One region of the Paenibacillus sp. 4624 genome, then DNA from elsewhere that is predicted to be linked to it. Evidence: predicted binding sites of a transcription regulator. Region 1 holds the regulator's gene; the other holds the start of a gene.
What was found. The regulator LexA, encoded in region 1, represses DNA repair genes until DNA is damaged. The targets are predictions, from matches to a motif close to CGAACATATGTTCG.
Positions count from the first base shown of each region.

Region 2: a site for LexA is predicted at 2,790-2,803, ahead of recA (recombinase RecA). Genes of this name have one in related genera too.

Region 1 is NZ_JBNDJR010000003.1:283,900-288,999, reverse strand. Features, by position in the region: gene ABIE27_RS08950 (HAD family hydrolase) at 1-75, opposite strand, end outside; gene ABIE27_RS08945 (hypothetical protein) at 104-616, opposite strand; gene ABIE27_RS08940 (DUF896 domain-containing protein) at 749-958, opposite strand; gene ABIE27_RS08935 (LysM peptidoglycan-binding domain-containing protein) at 1,054-1,431, opposite strand; gene lexA (transcriptional repressor LexA) at 1,725-2,351, shown strand; gene ABIE27_RS08925 (aldehyde dehydrogenase) at 2,504-3,808, opposite strand; gene ABIE27_RS08920 (hypothetical protein) at 4,318-4,629, shown strand; gene ABIE27_RS08915 (hypothetical protein) at 4,682-5,023, shown strand.
Region 2 is NZ_JBNDJR010000004.1:60,816-65,915, forward strand. Features, by position in the region: gene rny (ribonuclease Y) at 1-328, opposite strand, end outside; gene ABIE27_RS10715 (regulatory protein RecX) at 641-1,411, opposite strand; gene recA (recombinase RecA) at 1,656-2,720, opposite strand; gene ABIE27_RS10725 (competence/damage-inducible protein A) at 2,961-4,217, opposite strand; gene pgsA (CDP-diacylglycerol--glycerol-3-phosphate 3-phosphatidyltransferase) at 4,327-4,914, opposite strand.

The DNA of each region.
Region 1 (5,100 bases):
AAAAGCTTCTCGAACACTTCGTTCGTCCCATAATAAAGTATCATCCAGGTCAAACATAATCGCTTTCAACGCCATTCCGATCATCTGCCCCTTTACACGTTAATTACTTATCAATCGTTTCTACGGTAATCTGGTGTGCTTTTGCAAATTTCAGCAACCGCTCGGTAATTGCTTCTGTATCGTAACGATTTAACAACTTGGTGAAAACCCATCTCTTTCCACGGCTGTTGTGTTCAATAACAACAGTACCCGGCTCAAATCGGAATTTGATAATATCGTCAACCCCGATGGATCGTTCACGATTCCCCTTCGTTGTGATGATCCGATTACTGCTAATTTTAACGTAAGGACGGCGGAGCATAAAAATGACAGCCAAAAATACATAGAGCAACATTGTGACCCAATCCCAGGTTGTCATCGGTGCTTTCACTAAAAAAGTACTCATGAACAGATACAAAAACGCCAAACCAATTAAAAAGATAGGGAACAAAAGGCTTCTTCCTTTGTAAATATCCTCACCTGGATTTCCTGTGATTGGTTGACCGCTTTTTTTACGTTGCTGATTCAATTGCTTCGAATTTTTCCGAACCGTTCTTTCGAACGAACGCCGCGACATGTGAATCCCCCTTATGTGTCTTGTATCGGCTTACATCATTACTATGTAAACCGATGTTCCCCCTTATAGTAAGCATCCCCAGCTAACATGAAGAAACCTAAATATCATAACGATATGTTTAGGTTTCGTAAATTAATGTTTGAGTTTGCCTTGGTGGCCTTGGCCCTTGTCGTCGTCAACAATCTCAATTGAATCGAGTTGCTGTCTAAAGTTGCTACGAATGTTACCCAAGTAAATTTCTCTCAATTTGGCACGTTCAGCAAGTTCTTCCTCTGATAGTCCAGTGGATTTCTGCTTGCGAGCCAATTCGTTAATACGTGCTACCAGACTATCTATATCCAAGCTTGTCCCCTCCAAAAATACAAAGTCATATTAACTTTGACATGAGAAAGGCGGCTTGTCAAGTTAGTACGCGCCAACCTATATAGATGCGCACTCTATTTAACAAACTGAGGTAATATTAGAACTTGTCCTGTCTGGATTGTTGCTGATTCAAGTTGATTCACTTTTTTGATTGCTTCTATATATACACGTGTATCCATCGACGTTGGTTTATGTTCCAAAGAAATACTCCACAATGTTTCTCCTTGTGATACAGCAATCTTACCGCCAGGTAGTAGATCATTCTCGTTACCAGCAAAGACAGTTAGAACCGTACTACATCCAATAAAGATAATTAATGAAGCAATTACCAGTTTAATTAATCCCGTAGAAAACTTAATACGTGTCACGAAGGTTCTGAATTGCCCTATATTAGACTTTACAGCTTCTGAATTTACTGGTTTATAAATGCTCTGATACGTAGAATATCTCATTTGTCCCCGCCTCCAAACGTTTGTTCCTATCTCTTGGAATCAATATAACACGAACATTTGTTTTGTTCAAGACTTTTTTAGAACAATTGTTCGCTCTTTTTTCGACATTAAAACATCTTTTTTCGTATTAAAAATTCTCGTAAAGAGCAATTAAACTCTCTTTTCAACAAACGAATGAGGCTGAATCGAAAAAAATATAGAAATAATAAGATTTCTTTAGAACTTATGTTTGTACGAACGGAGGTTCTATGTTATAATTTTCCCAAACGTTACTAAAATGGGGTTGATACGGTATGTCGAAGATATCCAGCAGGCAACAGGCTATCCTGGAGTTTATACGAAATGAAGTCCGTTTGAAGGGGTATCCTCCTTCCGTACGAGAAATTGGCGAAGCCGTTGGACTGGCTTCCAGTTCCACAGTGCATGGACATTTGGATCGTTTGGAGAAGAAAGGGTTAATTAGACGTGACCCAACCAAACCAAGAGCGATTGAATTGTTAAGCCAGGAAGAGTCTGAACATTCTCATCAGTTCGCCCACAGTGTTGCACGAATTCCTGTCGTGGGTAAAGTAACAGCTGGTGTGCCGATTACGGCAACAGAAAATATTGAAGACTACTTCCCACTCCCTACACATTATGTAGGGGAACAGAAGGTGTTTATGCTCTCCGTTGTCGGGGACAGTATGATTGAAGCCGGTATTGTTAATGGAGATTATGTAATCGTTCGTCAGCAACAAACTGCCGATAATGGTGACATTGTCGTTGCGATGACTGAGGACGATGAAGCAACAGTAAAGACATTTTATAAGGAAAAGGATCATATTCGCCTTCAACCAGAGAATTCAACATTTGAACCGTTGCGGTTGAAACACGTTAGTATTCTAGGCAAAGTCATTGGTCTTTTCCGAGATATTCATTAATTTATTTTGTTTTATTAAAATGCTAATACTTCATACCTGCTAGAATACGAAAGAGGTTGCCCTGATCAACAGGACAACCTCTTTCTTTGCTTTCATAGTTGGATTCATATCATTTCTAACAAAGCACTCTAATAAATGCGTTGAACAAAAGATTATTTGGTGCGTTTAAGAATGCTTTTGTGATGCGAGAATACTTCAAAGCTTTGTTGTCCATGGTAAGAACCCATACCGCTCTCTCCCACACCGCCAAATGGCAAATAATGCGAAGTCATATGGGATAGAGTCTCATTAATACAACCTCCACCAAAAGAAACCTGATTCAATACTTGATCCTGTAAAGCTTCATTCTCAGTAAACAAATACAAAGCGAGTGGTTTAGGACGACGAATGATTTCATCAAGCATTGGATTCAAATCACGATACGTAAATACGGGCAGAATAGGTCCAAAGATCTCTTCCTGCATTACTGGGGAATCCCAATCGACATTGCCAAGAACTGTAGGTTCAATCGTAAGCTGATCACGATTTGAACGCCCTCCCATTAAAGTCTTGCCATTCGTGAGGAAAGCGCTCAAACGATCAAAGTTACGTGTGTTAACGATATGGGGAAAATCTTTATTTTGCATCACGTCGTCCCCAAATTTATCACGAACCTCGGCTTTGATTTCCTCGATGAGTTGATCATATACCTGTTCATCTACTAATAAATAGTCTGGCGCAACACAGGTTTGACCTGCATTCAGAAATTTACCACGCACAAGACGTTGTGCTGCCAGTTTCAGATCAGCATCCTGATGCACAATGGCCGGACTTTTACCGCCTAACTCTAGCGTCACTGGAGTTAAGTGCTCTGCTGCAGCTTTCATTACAATACGACCCACTCCAGTACTACCTGTGAAGAAAATGTAATCGAATTTCTCCTTAAGCAGTGCTGTGCTCGTTTCAACCTCCCCTTCCATAACAGCAATGTACTCCTCCGGATATATTTCCTGAATGAGATCGCTGATTAAACGAGAAGTCGCTGGTGTAAGCTCAGAAGGTTTGATCACCGCACAGTTCCCCGCCGCAATCGCACCGATCAGCGGCCCAAACGCCAGTTGGAACGGATAATTCCAAGGCGCAATAATTAGAGCAACTCCATAAGGCTCAGGGTAAATCGTGCTAACGGCATCTGGCATTGCCGAGCTTGTTGGAACGCTACGCGGTGCAACCCACTCACGCAGATGTTCTAACGTATAATCCAATTCACCCAATACAATGCGAATCTCCGAGCCATATCCTTCTGCCTCTGATTTATTTAAATCAGCGCGAAGCGCGTCCAAAATACGCTCCTGGTATTTCTCGATCCCTTCTCTCAAGTTATGCAAAGCCTGAATCCGATACTCCACTGGTTTAGTCTGTCCTGTATTAAAAAACGTACGTTGTGTAGTCACAAGTTGTTTCGCTTGTTGTTCCAAAAATATCATCTCCAATTAATTTCTAAAAATTATATTGCTTAAAATTAAATTAATTATATCTTTTATATATGAAACTATCAACATACATTTGAAACAGGGCAGAGGTCAAAAGACAAAATAAGTGGATCGCATGAAGCATATTTCTTTATTTTTTCAACGATTGCTTGTATGTTCTTATCTCTTTTATGAATTTTTCATATGTTGAATTTATTATATTTCTAACTCTTCATGTTCTTATTTGAGTTTAGTTTTCATTTTCCTATAGAGTTTAAAAACGATATGACCATTTATTTTCGCACAAAAATAAATCATATCTGCTAACTTATGTAATGTAGAAGCTAAGTACATTGATTTTTGACTTTCTTATTTTATCTTCATATATGAGGGACGTGATCTGAAGATAAATCTAGTAAACCATGTGACAAATGTTATTATTTTACATTGAATAATATGGTATTTTTAGAGAGTAAAGTTTCATTAATTCATTACAAATCTTAGGAGGTATTTGTATGAAAAAGAAAATGTGTTCACTCGGAGCTTTAACTGTTATTGTGGCAAGTATCGCTGTTCCAACATCATTAGCTACCGCTTCACCCTCTTCTCAAGATTCGGTAACTTCACAAAGTATTACGATTCAGGCAACCCAGAAATTTGTGAGATACTCAGACGTTAACAATAAATATGGAAATGCAAGTTATGTTCCACAGAGCTACACTTATGCTGATGGTGTTTGGTATGGAAGACTAACATTAACATCTACTACCTATTCAAACGGATTATATTACGGAAACTATGAGGGTTACGTAACTAAGATGGAATAATTTATTCTTTCAGAATAAATTCATGAGCATAACAAAAAGGAGCGAAAATTGTATGATAAAGAAATTACTTGCTGGCTTATTAGCTGTATCTGCATGTTTTTCAATTGGTTCTACGTCCTTCGCTGCGGATACGGGTATTTCAACACCTGCTTTATCGCTATCGGAAAGTTTTCAAGTGACAGCACCTCAAGCATTTTTTGAGCGAGACATTTACCTAAAAGTAGGCCAACCTGGTCAATGGTATAGCGGCTACACTTATGATGTAATCTATAGTGATGGCGCTTGTGATATTGGCCCTGATTTTTTGGTTACTCCTATTCAACCCGGGCTTACAGTTGTAAGTGCAAACCACGGTAGTTATATCATCCTTTTTAAGTTTCATGTAAGCTATTAGTTATTAAAGAACAAAACAAACATGGTGGGTTTATTTTTAATGCCCCTGTGTCGAGTTTACTAAAATAGCGCAGGAAC
Region 2 (5,100 bases), on a different contig from region 1:
CTTTACGTTCGAGTGATTCCAATTTTTTATCCAGCGACTCTTCTTTTTGCAACAATCGTCTCTCTTGTCGTTGAATTTCGTTCCGACGTTCACGAGTGTCCTTTTCAGCTTCGGCGCGAATGCGATGAATCTCATCCTTCGCTTCCAGCACCGTTTCTTTCTTCAGTGCCTCTGCCTCTTTTTTCGCGTTCTCCACGATTTGTACGGCAGCTTGTTCCGCACTAGAGATTTTAGCCTCTGCAAGAGATTTGCGAATAAAATATCCGACTCCGAACCCAATAACGAGCGCGGCCACAACGAGAATGATCGTGATAGCGATTTCGCCCATACTGTTCACCTCCTCGTTGGTTCCTCCAAGGCACTCCTTGGGTCAACTTTTCTGTTTTCATGCCTTACATATGTTTGGGAATAACGAATACTCACGGCGATCCCCCGCCGATTTTCATTTCACATGTACATGAATACATGTACTATTCACCGTATCCAGTGAACCCATAATTAAGAATGGTATAAATCTGTAGAAACCGAAACCGCTTTTTTGGAAGGAAAAAGGGTTGTCCTTTTCTTAACAGACTCATGTCCATTTTAGTATTTGACGAAAGAAATTGTCAAGAGAATGCAGTATTGTTAGTCTTCTCGTCTAGTCCCATAACAATGCTTCATCATCTTCGGCATCTTCTGCTCCATCCTCTTCCATTAAACGATTCATGACCCGGCGCACCAGATCCGTGCTAAAACCGCGTCGCATCAAGTACGGGAACGTTTTACGTTTCTTCTCCTGCACATCTCCACGAACCTGTTTCCACTTCTTACGACCAGCTATTAATGCGGTGTCGTATTCCGCATCCTCACTCACGTCATCTAGTACCTCAGCAATGAGTTCACTTGCAATGCCTTTTTGACGCAATTCTTGCCTTATCCACAGTTTCCCCTTCCGCTGCCCCTCCATACGCTGTCTTGTCCATTCCTTAGCAAATAGATCATCATCAACGAGTTTCTCTTGTACCAGCCGATCCAAAACCTCGTCAATGATTGTCACAGCGAACTCTTTTTGCTTTAGTTTCTCCTTTAATTCATGACGCGTCCGTTGCTTAAACTCCAAGAAACGTAACGATTGCACATACGTTCGCTGGCGTTCATCCGCAATGATGATTTCCTCCAGATCTTTCTTCATGAAAATGTTGCCGCGTGTCATCCTGTATTTAATCATCACATCTTCCAGAACCGTAAGTGAGTAGTTGCCAAATGAAATCAGGTAGCGAGCCTCTCTGCTCTTGGTGCGTTCTACCCGGGTAATGATAAGTTCTTCATCATCTGGAAATTGGGAGATGCCATTTAATTTTGCTGATTCTTGCAATTCTTCTTCATCATCTTGTTTGTCATATTCTTGTTCCTTTTGGCGATGTTTCACTACAATCTTCACGCTCCCCTTTGTTTATATTTCGGGTTAAAAATGAGAATCCCCTTCGGTCGCTCTTACGATCTCGATTCAGCTCAGGTTACAGATGGCATAGATGCTAACAGCCTCTGTCCGGAATGGACAGAGGCTGTTAGCATCGCGAAAAACCAATCCTATTTAGCTAGCTAAAGCATTAGCAATCGCTCAATACAAAGTTTACTGTGAAAGAAGATCAAAGCCTTCCCGCACAGAAGAATTACTCATTAATTTCGAATAATTCCTGTTCTTCAGCTGCTTCTTTTTCTTGCTCTTCACTCGTAGGAGCAGGAACAGCCGTTGTCAGATTGCTGGCTTCACGAATTTTCTGCTCAATCACATCAGCAATTTCTTTATGTTCTTTCATAAACTGCTTTGCGTTTTCGCGGCCTTGACCTAAACGTTCGCCTTCGTATGAATACCATGCACCACTTTTGTTCACGATATCCAGCTCTGTACCGATATCGATGATACTTCCCTCTTTGGAAATACCTTCACCATACATAATGTCAACTTCCGCTTGTTTGAACGGAGGCGCCACTTTGTTTTTAACAACTTTAATACGAGTACGGTTACCCGTAATGTCATTGCCCGATTTGATACTCTCGATACGGCGTACATCTAGACGAACCGTGGAATAGAACTTTAATGCACGGCCACCTGGTGTCGTTTCCGGGTTACCAAACATAACACCAACTTTCTCACGAAGCTGGTTGATGAAGATGGCAATCGTTTTAGATTTACTGATTGCACCGGACAATTTACGGAGTGCCTGAGACATCAAACGAGCCTGCAGACCAACGTGGGAATCCCCCATCTCTCCTTCAATCTCCGCTTTTGGTACAAGTGCTGCTACCGAGTCAATAACAATGATATCTACTGCACCACTGCGTACAAGAGCCTCGGCGATTTCCAATCCTTGCTCACCTGTATCCGGTTGAGACAAGAGCAATTCATCAATGTTAACACCCAGTTTGCTTGCATAATTCGGATCAAGCGCGTGCTCAGCATCGATAAACGCAGCTTGTCCACCTGCACGTTGAACTTCAGCAATAGCATGTAATGCCACAGTTGTTTTACCTGAAGATTCAGGTCCATATATTTCAACAATACGGCCTTTCGGCAAGCCGCCTGTTCCTAATGCAATATCCAAAGCCAAAGATCCGCTGGGAATAACTTCCACATTCATGTGAGTTGACTCACCCAATTTCATGATGGAACCTTTACCAAATTGCTTCTCTATTTGACGGAGCGCCATATCAAGCGCGGCACGACGGTCTGACAATAAACTCACACCCTTTACTGTTTATAATATAATGATACCTTGTTTTAACTCGTTTGCCAAGCTTTTTTTCGAACATATATTCGTTTTTTTGTTCAGGCCGAGGCGCCTCTTCCTCATGGAAATCGATGAAAAAACAGAAAAAGAACCGTAAACAAGGCTGTAAAGCCACATTTTACGGTTCTTCCGTCTACAATCATTATACTTCCTCAATTATGCAAATGCAATCTGCCTGCGTAATCATCAATCAATAGCGACTAACTTTTGCCATAACCGATACAGAATCGCTTTTGCCGAGCGAATGCGAACCGTTTCCCGGTTACCGTTAATCCGGAGTTCATGAATCTCCGTATCCTTCCCACGCTCAGCCAGAGCGATAAACACGAGGCCTGGTGGTTTACGTTCCGAATATCCCGGGCCGGCTACTCCGGTAATCGCCAAACCAAAATCAGCATCCCCGATCATGCGGATCTGCTCTGCAAGCACTTTTGCCACCTCTGGGCTAACAGCACCTGGTGCATCTTCACCCTCCAGGTAACTGTGAGGCACATTTAACAGCTTTTCTTTGATCTCATTAGAGTAACATACAATGCCACCTTTTAACATTGATGCACTTCCAGGCACCGAAGTTAAACTCTGCATCACAAGCCCTCCTGTGCAGCTTTCGGCCGCGCTCAGAGTCAGCCCCATATCAGACATCATTGTAACAATCGTGTACTCTATAGGCACATCCTCGTTAGCGTAGAGATGTTCAGATAAACGCTCACGGATCTGCACTTCCATCGCATCCAGCTTTAGCTTGGCTTCTCCTTCGCTCGGAGCCTTGGTAGACACACGTACGGTCACTTCTCCCTCACTCGCGTAAGGAGCAATCGTAGGGTCTGTCTGTCCGTCGATCAAGTCAAGCAACCGATCCTCCAAAGCAGATTCTCCGATGCCTGCGAATTTCAACATTCGTGAATAAATCGGCATTTCTTCTGTAAGAGCATGCTGGAGCAACCAAGGTTTGGCTTCCTGCTCGAACATTGGAATCAATTCTTTAGGTGGCCCAGGCATAACAACATAATATTTATCGTTATCCGCAATCGCGTTTCCTGCAGCAAGTCCAGTTTCATTCGCCAGAGGGGTTCCACCCTCTAGAACAATGGCTTGGCGCCGATTATTTTCTGTCATTTCCACATTCCGATCGCGGAAGAAACCTTCAATTTTATCCATAGCCATACGGTCAATATGCAACTTCCGATTTAGCACTGCAGCCAGCGCGTCTTTTGTCAAATCATCCTGCGTTGGCCCGATGCCCCCGGAAAATAGAATAATGTCTGCACGCCCCTGCGCGATGCGTATCGCTTCACTAAGCCGATTCTGATTATCTCCAACTACCGTTTGAAAATATACGTCAATCCCCATTGCAGCAAGTTCCCGGGAAAGGTATCTGGCATTGGTATTTACGATCTGTCCCAGCAGTAACTCTGTCCCAACTGCAATAATCTCTGCCTTCATTTTGGCTTCCTCCTGTACATATGTGGAGTAGTCAAAGGGCAATAGGATGAGTTCCTATTGCCCTTTGACCCAATGAGTCTTTCATCATTACCCGTTTCAGCTTAAATCATTACGCTTTAGATAAATGAAGCAAGTTTTTGTTTTTGATAAAGTAGTCGATTCCAGACCAGATGGTGATCAGAGCCGCTACATATACCGCAATTTCATCGACATGAATACCCGTGTATGAGAAGGGGAAATTGTTCAGCAGTAGCAAAACAATGGCTACAATCTGCACTACTGTTTTCAGTTTGCCCCATGCACTCGCCGCTACAACCGAACCGTCCAACAAAGCAATCTGACGTAGACCGGTCACGGCAAATTCACGGCTGATAATAACGACTGCAATCCACGAATCCAGCTTGCCCATTTGAACCAATGAAATCAAAACAGCGGTGACCAGAAGCTTGTCTGCCAGAGGATCAAGCAGCTTGCCCAGATTGGTGACCATATTGTTTTTCCTTGCAAGATAGCCGTCTATTCCATCCGTGCTTGCAGCAACGATAAAAATAAAAGCAGCAATTAACTGGTTATACGGAAGCGTAAAGCTCCCAAAATGTAACGGCTCTGGATAAAACGGAAAATCCACAAGCAGGAACACCATCAAAAAAGGGATTAAGCAAATTCGTGCAAGCGTAATCCGGTTGGGTAAATTCACAAGACGCCCTCCCTTTGTATCCTCCATTACTTCAAACAATCATCTTAATTCCGTATTCATCATCTGAAGCAAGAAATGAACGATTGAAACGTCGACTTATATTTACATAAAAGCCTATGTAGAAACGCAAAAAATAAAGTCTACCGCTCAAACGCAAAACTGCTTTTAAACGCTCCGGCGACTTCC